DNA from 2 places in the Stenotrophomonas sp. 115C5 genome. Region 2 is predicted to be linked to the other one. Evidence: riboswitches for the same ligand, from Rfam matches in the RefSeq annotation. Region 2 holds a riboswitch; the other holds the start of a gene.

Region 1 (4,186 bases), on a different contig from region 2:
GAAGAACACCTTGATGCGTTGGTCCGGGCCTTCGGTCTTCATGCGCGCCACGTCGGCGCCGGTGAACACCATGCGGTCCAGGGAAGGAGAAAGAACGCGGCGCTCCTTCAGCGCCACCTCGAACAGGCGGTAGGTCTGCTGCGCAGCCATGGGATACCTCATGCGACGACATCGGGATGGCTGGCTGTCGTGCATCCACGAACCGGCTTGCTGGAAACCCCAGCCTAGTCCCTGCTCGCAGCGTCGCAAGGGGGCGCCGCGTGATGCTGTGCCCTACCCCTGCGCGACGCTCAAAGCGTCGTGCCGGCTGCCTCTGCTGCGCGCTCGCGCTGGTGCTCCCAGTACCAGAACACGAAGCCGGCCGCGAAGAAGGCCGCCTGCCCCAGTGCCAGATGCAGCGGGCTGTCGTGCAGCAGTGGCGATACCACGCCCGCCACCACGGTGCTGATCATCAGCTGCACGAAGGCCTGCAGCGACGAGGCCAGGCCGCGCTGCAGCGGATACATGTCCAGCACCGCCAGCGCCAGGATCGGGAAGATCAGCGCCATGCCCATGCCGCCGAGGAAGATCGGCATCACCGCCCACGGCAGCGCGAACTGCGGCGCCAGGCTGACATAGCCGATGTTCAACACGGCAGAGACCGCACACAAGGTAAAGCCCAGGGCCACCTGCCGCGTCGGTGTGCTGTGCCCGGCCATGCGCCCGGACAGGAACGAACCGGTGGTCATGCCGCCGATGGTGGGAATGAACAGCCAGGCAAAGCCGCCTTCACCCAGATGCAGGTGCTGCATCACGATGGCCGGCGCCGAGGAGATGTACAGGAAGATGCCGCCGAAGCCGATGCTGCCGGCCAGCGCCAGGCGCAGGAAACGCGGGTTGAAGCCGATGCGCACGTAGTCGCGCATCAACGTGCGTGGCGACAGTGCAACCCGTGCCTGCGCCGGATGGGTTTCCGGCAGGAAGCGCGCAGTGGCCGCCAGCAGCACCAGCGCGAATACCACCAGGAACCAGAAGATCAGCGGCCAGCCGGCACCACTGAGCAGGATCCAGCCGCCGATGATCGGCGCGATGGCCGGGGCGATGCCGAACAGCATCGACACCTGGCTCATCAGCCGCTGCGCGTCGTGGCCGTGGTACAGATCGCGGATCACCGCGCGACCGACGATCATGCCGACACCGGCAGACAGGCCCTGCAGCGCGCGGAACGCCAGCAGCGTGGTCAGGTCGGTGGACAACGCGCAGCCCACCGAGGCGCCGACGAAGATCACCAGGCCGCCGAGGATCACCCGCTTGCGCCCCCACGCATCGGACAGCGGGCCGTGGGCCAGGCTCATCAGGCCGTAGAACAGCAGGTAGACGCTGATGGTCTGCTGCACCGCCACCTCGTCCACCGCCAGGCGCTGGGCCAGCTGCGGAAACGCAGGAAAGATGGTGTCGATCGAGAACGGACCGAACATGGCCAGACCAGCGAGCAACAGGGCCATGCGGCGGGTGGAAGGAGCAACAGCGGCGGTCATCGGGCAAGCGTCCGGCAGGGCCATGCGTGACACGCACGGCGGGCGCCGATCCCCTGCAGCAGGGACGGCGCCAGATGAATACGAGAATCCGACCATCATAGGTGGGGAATGCGTGCGACGCCATGCACGGGTGCACAGAACGCACGCCCGGGCCATCGGCCATTCAGGCGTGTGAGGCCGCTGCGGGCCACCGTCGGGCGCCGGCAAGAGGCTATAATCGGCGGGCAACACGGTGGGAGAAGCAGGTCACCGCTGCCGAAGGCGCAACGCCCGTAATCGCTCAGGCCCGATACCACCCGTAACAGAACTCTGGAGAGACCGGTTCGATCCGGCGCCGAAGGGGCACGAAGCTGCGGTTTCCGCGCTTTTAAACTCTCAGGCAAAAGGACAGAGGGGCGCCCGCAGACCGCCGACCGGCGGCTTGTGCCCGTGCGTGTGCCCTTTCCTGACGGATCCTTCGCCATGTCCCAGAACACCCCTTCCCTGCGTGAGCTCGAGCACCATTCGGCGTTCGTCGAGCGCCACATCGGCCCCAACGATGCCGAGATCGCGCAGATGCTCGGCGTCATCGGCCACGCATCGCTGGATGCGATGACCGATGCCATCGTCCCGGCCAAGATCAAGTCGCCGGCACCGCTGGCACTGCCGGAGTCGATCACCGAAGTGCAGGCGCTGGCGAAGATCCGCGCGATCGCCGACAAGAACACCGTGCTGCGCAGCTTCATCGGCCAGGGCTACTACGGTACCCACACGCCGAACGTGATCCTGCGCAACATTCTGGAAAACCCCGCCTGGTACACCGCCTACACTCCGTACCAGGCGGAAATCTCGCAGGGCCGCATGGAAGCGCTGATCAACTTCCAGACCCTGTGCGCCGACCTGACCGGCATGGAAATCGCCAACGCCTCGCTGCTGGACGAAGCCACTGCCGCTGCTGAAGCGATGACCCTGGCCAAGCGCTCGGCCAAGTCGAAGTCGGACACCTTCTTCGTGCACGACGCCGTGCACCCGCAGACACTGGAACTGCTGCGCACGCGCGCCGAGCCGATGGGCATCGTGCTGCGCGTGGGCACCCCGGCCGAAGCGCTGGAAGCGGAAGCCTTCGGCCTGCTGCTGCAGTACCCGGATACCTTCGGCCAGGTCGGCGACTACAAGGCGCTGGTCGATGCCGTGCACGCGCGCGGCGGCCTGGTGGCCGTGGCCACCGACCTGCTGGCCCTGACCCTGCTGGCCGCCCCGGGCGAATGGGGTGCGGACATCGTGGTCGGCAACAGCCAGCGTTTCGGCGTGCCGTTCGGTTTCGGTGGCCCGCATGCGGCGTTCATGGCCTGCCGTGACGCCTACAAGCGTTCGATGCCGGGCCGCCTGATCGGTGTCTCGATCGACGCACAGGGCAACCCGGCCTACCGCCTGACCCTGCAGACCCGCGAACAGCATATCCGCCGCGAGAAGGCCACCTCCAACATCTGTACCGCACAGGTGCTGCTGGCAGTGATGGCCTCGATGTACGCCGTCTACCACGGTCCGGAAGGCCTGACCCGCATCGCCCGCCGCACCCATCGCCTGGCCGCGATCCTGGCCAGCGCGCTGCGTACCGCCGGTGTGCAGGTCGGTGCCGACTTCTTCGACACGCTGCACGTGACCGGTGTCGACGCCGACGCGATCCATGCCAAGGCCCGTGCTGCCGGCTACAACCTGCGTGCGATCGACAGCAGCTCGGTGGGCATCAGCCTGGACGAGACCACCACCCGCGCCGACATCGTCGCCGTCGGCGCGCTGTTCGGTGCCAGCGTTGATGTGGACGCACTGGATGCCAGCACCGCCGACGCGCTGCCGGCCGGCCTGCTGCGCCAGTCCGCGTTCCTGACCCACCCGGTGTTCAACACCCACCACAGCGAGCACGAGCTGCTGCGCTACCTGCGTTCGCTGGCCGACAAGGACCTGGCGATGGACCGCACGATGATCCCGCTGGGCTCGTGCACCATGAAGCTCAACGCCACCGCCGAAATGATTCCGGTGACCTGGCCGGAGTTCTCGCAGATCCACCCGCTGGTGCCGGCCGAGCAGGCGCTGGGCTACAAGGAACTGATCGATTCGCTGGAAGCGATGCTGGTCGAGTGCACCGGCTACGACGCCGTCAGCCTGCAGCCGAACTCCGGTGCGCAGGGCGAGTACGCCGGCCTGCTGGCGATCCGCGCCTACCACCGCTCGCGCGGCGAAGATCACCGTGACATCTGCCTGATTCCGGATTCGGCGCACGGCACCAACCCGGCCTCGGCACAGATGTGCGGCATGAAGGTCGTGGTAACCAAGACCGATGCCAACGGCAACGTCGACGTCGAGGACATCCGCCTCAACGCCGAGAAATACAGCGACCGCCTGGCCGCGATCATGATGACCTACCCGTCCACGCATGGCGTGTTCGAGGAAGAAGTCGTGGAGATCTGCGAGATCATCCACAAGCACGGCGGCCAGGTGTACACCGACGGTGCCAACATGAACGCCCTGGTCGGCGTGGCCAAGCCGGGCAAGTGGGGTTCGGACGTTTCGCACCTGAACCTGCACAAGACCTTCTGCATCCCGCACGGCGGCGGCGGCCCGGGCGTTGGCCCGTGTGCGGTCAAGTCGCACCTTGCCCCGTTCCTGCCGGGCAAGCTGGGTGACAACGG
Region 2 (4,186 bases):
CGACGCAGGCAGTGTTGCCGAGGCCTGCCAGGTGCTGGCCAAGGCCAAGCTGCCGGCGCGCCTGATGATCGACGCCAGCCATGCCAACAGCCTGAAGAATCCGGAGAACCAGCCGAAGGTAATCGACGACATCGCCGTTCAGCTGGAAGACGGCGAACAGCGCATCGTTGGCGTGATGATCGAGAGCCATCTGATCGGTGGCCGCCAGGAACTGGTGGAAGGCCAGCCGCTGGTCTACGGGCAGAGCATCACCGACGGCTGCATCGACTGGGACACCACCGTGACGGTGCTGGAGCGACTGGCCGCGGCCGTGCGTGCCCGTCGCGACGTAAAGGTGTCCGAAGCCGCTTGAGTGCGGCACGTGTGTGGATGGCGGTCAGCGCCTGCGGGGGTGCGGCCGCGATCAGGGCCGGTCGGAGTTGGAGACCGGCCCATCTGCACCGGCGATGCGCCTGGCGCTGCGCATGAGCGACAGCGCCAGGTACATCGCCGGGGTGGTGTGAGACGTAGATCCACGCCATGCGTGGATATCAGCGAGCCACACGGCAGGATTTCGGAAGAGTTGTATGGAGTCCTCCTGCGATTTCGGCCGAAGATGGGGTTCCTCGCCTGACTGGACCCCGCCGATGCGTGTTTTCCCGGATGACAACTTTCTGGATTCAGCTTGTCGGTCGATTTCCGGTGAAGCTGCCAAGGCGCTCGTGAGCTTGAAAGGCGGGCGAATCGCTGAAGATGCCGTATCTGTCATCGAAGACTGGTTTGAGCCGTCCCTCGAGAAGGCGCGCCTGCTGGCGGATCTTGATGAAAGAATCAGGATCCAAAGCAGCGAAGGGGACCAGGGGCTGCTGCGGCCTGCGCTGAAGGCCCGGGCGGTGATCGCGGCATCTCCCGAGCCCGCGCCCGATGACTACGAGCCTTCATTCAAAGTAGTGCCTGCGACAACGCTAGGTGGCGACTGGAAATCCGACTGCGAGACCGACTGCGTGATTGTCGATGGTGATCTGATCGCAGACGGCACGCTGATACTGAACGATCTGAGCGAGACGCTCTGCGTGATCGTACTGGGGAGCCTCAGGGCCCGGAATCTCGACTGTGGTGGTTGGGTGTTCGTGCGTGATGAGCTGGAATGCGATCATCTGTACGCGTGCTCACTCAATGATGGGATTCTGTCCGTAGGTGGCAACATCACTGTTCAGACCTTCCTCGAGACCGGCACCTACACACAAGTGGCGGGGCACCTGACCGCTAGCTACCTCGGCAGCACCCACAACTCCATTGACGTGGAGGGCAAAGTGAACTGTCTAGGCTTCGAAAGACGGTCTGATAGCGACTACTTGTGCGAATGGATCGATCCTGTGTTGCTGGAAGCCGACGATTCCGACGGCGATTGGGGATGCGGACGCCAACGGTATCCGTCGGCTGACTATCCAGAGCGGATACGCGCGGGGGGGCAGCCCCATGAAGTTCGTGCTCTAGATCTACGCCATGCGTGGATACCGCTCTTCTGTAGCGCCGGGCCATGCCCGGCGAACACGCCATCGTTCAATGCACTTCGTCGTGATAGACGAATTTCGGCATTTCCCAGCGGTAGTGGATCGCCAGCAGGCGCAGCGCGAAGCCGCCGCCGAGGCAGCACAGGATCGCGGTGGCGTCGGCCACGCCCCAGTGCAGCAGCAACAGGTAGGCCGCGCCGGTCAGCAGCGCGATGATCGCGTACAGCTCCTTCTGGAAGATCAGCGGCACCTCGTTGCAGAGGATGTCGCGCAGCACGCCGCCGAACGCGCCGGTCAGCATGCCGGCGATCAGCACGATCGGCATCGCATGGCCGGCTTCGCGCGCGATCGAGCAGCCGATCAGGGTGAAGGCGATCAGGCCCAGGCCGTCGAGTACCAGGAAGGTGCGGCGGAAGTGGTGCATCCAACGTGCGACCCAGGTGGCGATCAGCGCCGCGCATACGGTGAAGCCCAGGTACTCGGGATGCTTCACCCAGCCCAGCGGATAGTGGCCGAGCAGGATGTCGCGCAGTGATCCGCCGCCGAGGGCGGTGACGCAGGCGATCATGACCACACCGAACAGGTCCATGCGGCGGCGGCCTGCGGACAGTGCGCCAGTCATGGCCTCGGCGGAAATGGCAATCAGGTAGATGATGGACAGCAGCATGGGACAGGCTCCGGGCGCGGTGGGGCCGGCCATGCGCGACTACCGCCACTGCCTGCGCAATGACGGGATGACGATGACCGGTGCCGCTCCCGCTGTCCTTTTGCCTGAGAGTTCAGCGGCGTAGGCCGCGTGCCCCTTCGGCGGATCGTCCCGGGCGTGCCCGGTGACCTCTCTCCAGCTCGGCGAGTCGAATGCATGGTTGGTGGGATTCCAGCCCACCGGCCTGAGCGATCATGGGAGCCTGCGCCTTCGGCGGGCGCCAGCGCGGCGCCTCTCTCCTGCATTCGGCCGCCAGTATATCCGCTGCAGTGCAGCACGGCATAATCCGGGCATGGCCCCGTCCCTCCGCCCCTGGTTCCTGTACCTGCTCGAATGCCGGGATGGCAGCTATTACGCCGGCATCAGCACCGACGTGGACGCGCGTTTCGCCGCCCACCAGGCCGGCAAGGGCGCGCGCTACACCCGGGCGCGGCCACCGCTGCGCGTGCTGGCCGTGCGCGAGTACCCGGACCGGGCCGCCGCCTCGCGGGCTGAGTGGCAGCTCAAGCAGCAGCCGCGCGAACGCAAGCTGGCCTGGCTGCAGGCACCGGATCCTGCGCTTCTGTAGAGTCGAGCCCACGCTCGGCTTTTGTTGCTGCTGCCTGATGGTGAAGCCGAGCATGGGCCCGGCTCTACAGTAGATCCACGCCATGCGTGGATGGGCGCTTCCAGCCATGCCATGATCGCCCAGCCCTCAGCGCTGGAGACCCGGATGTCCACGACCGCCCTGCTGTTCGCTCTCTCCGCAGCAACGAGCCCCGCCGCCGATCCGGCCACCCTCGCGGCCATCGAAGCCACCTGCCACGATTACGTCGACGGCCAGCTGGAGGCCGACCCGCAGCGCGTCGCCCGCTCCCTGCACCCGGACCTGGCCAAGCGCGCGGTACTCGGCGATACACCCGACGAACGGCTGGGCCTGCGCCGGATGTCGAAGGAAGAACTGGTCGCGCTGACGAAGCAGGGCGCGCTGAAAACGCCGAAGGATCAGTGGGACCGCCGCTGCACGGTGCTGGACGTGATCGGCAACGCGGCCTCGGTACGGCTGGAAACGCCGTGGTTCGTCGACTACTTCCACATGGGCCGCTTCGACCAGCGCTGGGTCATCGTCAATGCGCTGTGGTACCCGAAGCCGAAGGCGCCGTAGAGCCGAGCCCATGCTCGGCTTCTGCAATCCGCGCGAAGTGCAGCCGAGCATGGCTCGGCGCTACAGGAGCATGCGTGCGCTCCTAGCGCTTCGGTCGCCGGTCGTCCTGGTCATCACCGAAGATGATGCGCGCGCTGCGCTGGTAGCTCCAGTACGCCACGGCCCAGTTCAGCAGCACCACGATGCGGTTGCGGAAGCCGATCAGGAAGAACACGTGCGCGGCCAGCCAGAACCACCACGCCAGCACACCGGACAGCTGCAGCCGGCCCAGATGCACGATCGCAGCCATGCGGCCGATCGTGGCCAGGTTGCCGAAGTCTGCGTACTTGAACGGGCCGGGTTCGGGCTTGCCGTGCAGGCGCGCGCGGATCACCTCGGCCACGTACTTGCCCATCTGCTTGGCCGCGGGCGCCACGCCAGGCACCGGCTTGCCGTTGGCCTGGTTCAATACGGCCAGATCGCCAGCTACGAACAGTTCCGGGTGGCCAGACAGGGTGAGGTCGGGTTGCACCTGCACGCGCCCGGCGCGGTCCAGCGGCACCTCCAGCGTGCGCGCCAGCGGTGAAGCGGCCACACCGGCGGCCCATACCACGGTGCGCGCGGGCACGAACTGATCGCCGAGCTTGAAGCCTTGGCTGTCGATGTCGCTCACCGGGGTGCCGGTCAGCACTTCCACGCCCAGCTTTTCCAGCTGCCGGCGCGCCTTCAGCGAAAGCACTTCCGGGAACGAGGACAGTACGCGCGGCCCGGCCTCGACCAGCCGCACCTTGGCGCTGGCCGGGTCGATGTGGCGGAACTCGTTGCGCAGGGTATGGCGCGCGATCTCGGCCAGGGTGCCGGCCA

What was found. Region 2 has a riboswitch for glycine ahead of AC13FN_RS12665 (trimeric intracellular cation channel family protein). Riboswitches for the same ligand answer to the same signal wherever they lie in the genome.
Region 1: linked by a shared signal. The riboswitch ahead of gcvP (aminomethyl-transferring glycine dehydrogenase) and the one ahead of AC13FN_RS12665 (trimeric intracellular cation channel family protein) in region 2 are both predicted to bind glycine.

Annotation. Positions count from the first base shown of each region.
Region 1 is NZ_JBSPUQ010000011.1:109,782-113,967, reverse strand. It holds partial or broken gene AC13FN_RS14120 (siderophore-interacting protein) at 1-150, opposite strand, end outside; gene AC13FN_RS14115 (multidrug effflux MFS transporter) at 291-1,517, opposite strand; glycine riboswitch at 1,817-1,918, shown strand; gene gcvP (aminomethyl-transferring glycine dehydrogenase) at 1,980-4,186, shown strand, end outside.
Region 2 is NZ_JBSPUQ010000009.1:100,073-104,258, reverse strand. It holds gene AC13FN_RS12670 (3-deoxy-7-phosphoheptulonate synthase) at 1-352, shown strand, start outside; gene AC13FN_RS12665 (trimeric intracellular cation channel family protein) at 1,543-2,160, opposite strand; glycine riboswitch at 2,245-2,348, opposite strand; glycine riboswitch at 2,362-2,451, opposite strand; gene AC13FN_RS12660 (GIY-YIG nuclease family protein) at 2,492-2,767, shown strand; gene AC13FN_RS12655 (nuclear transport factor 2 family protein) at 2,912-3,343, shown strand; gene AC13FN_RS12650 (NAD(P)/FAD-dependent oxidoreductase) at 3,426-4,186, opposite strand, start outside.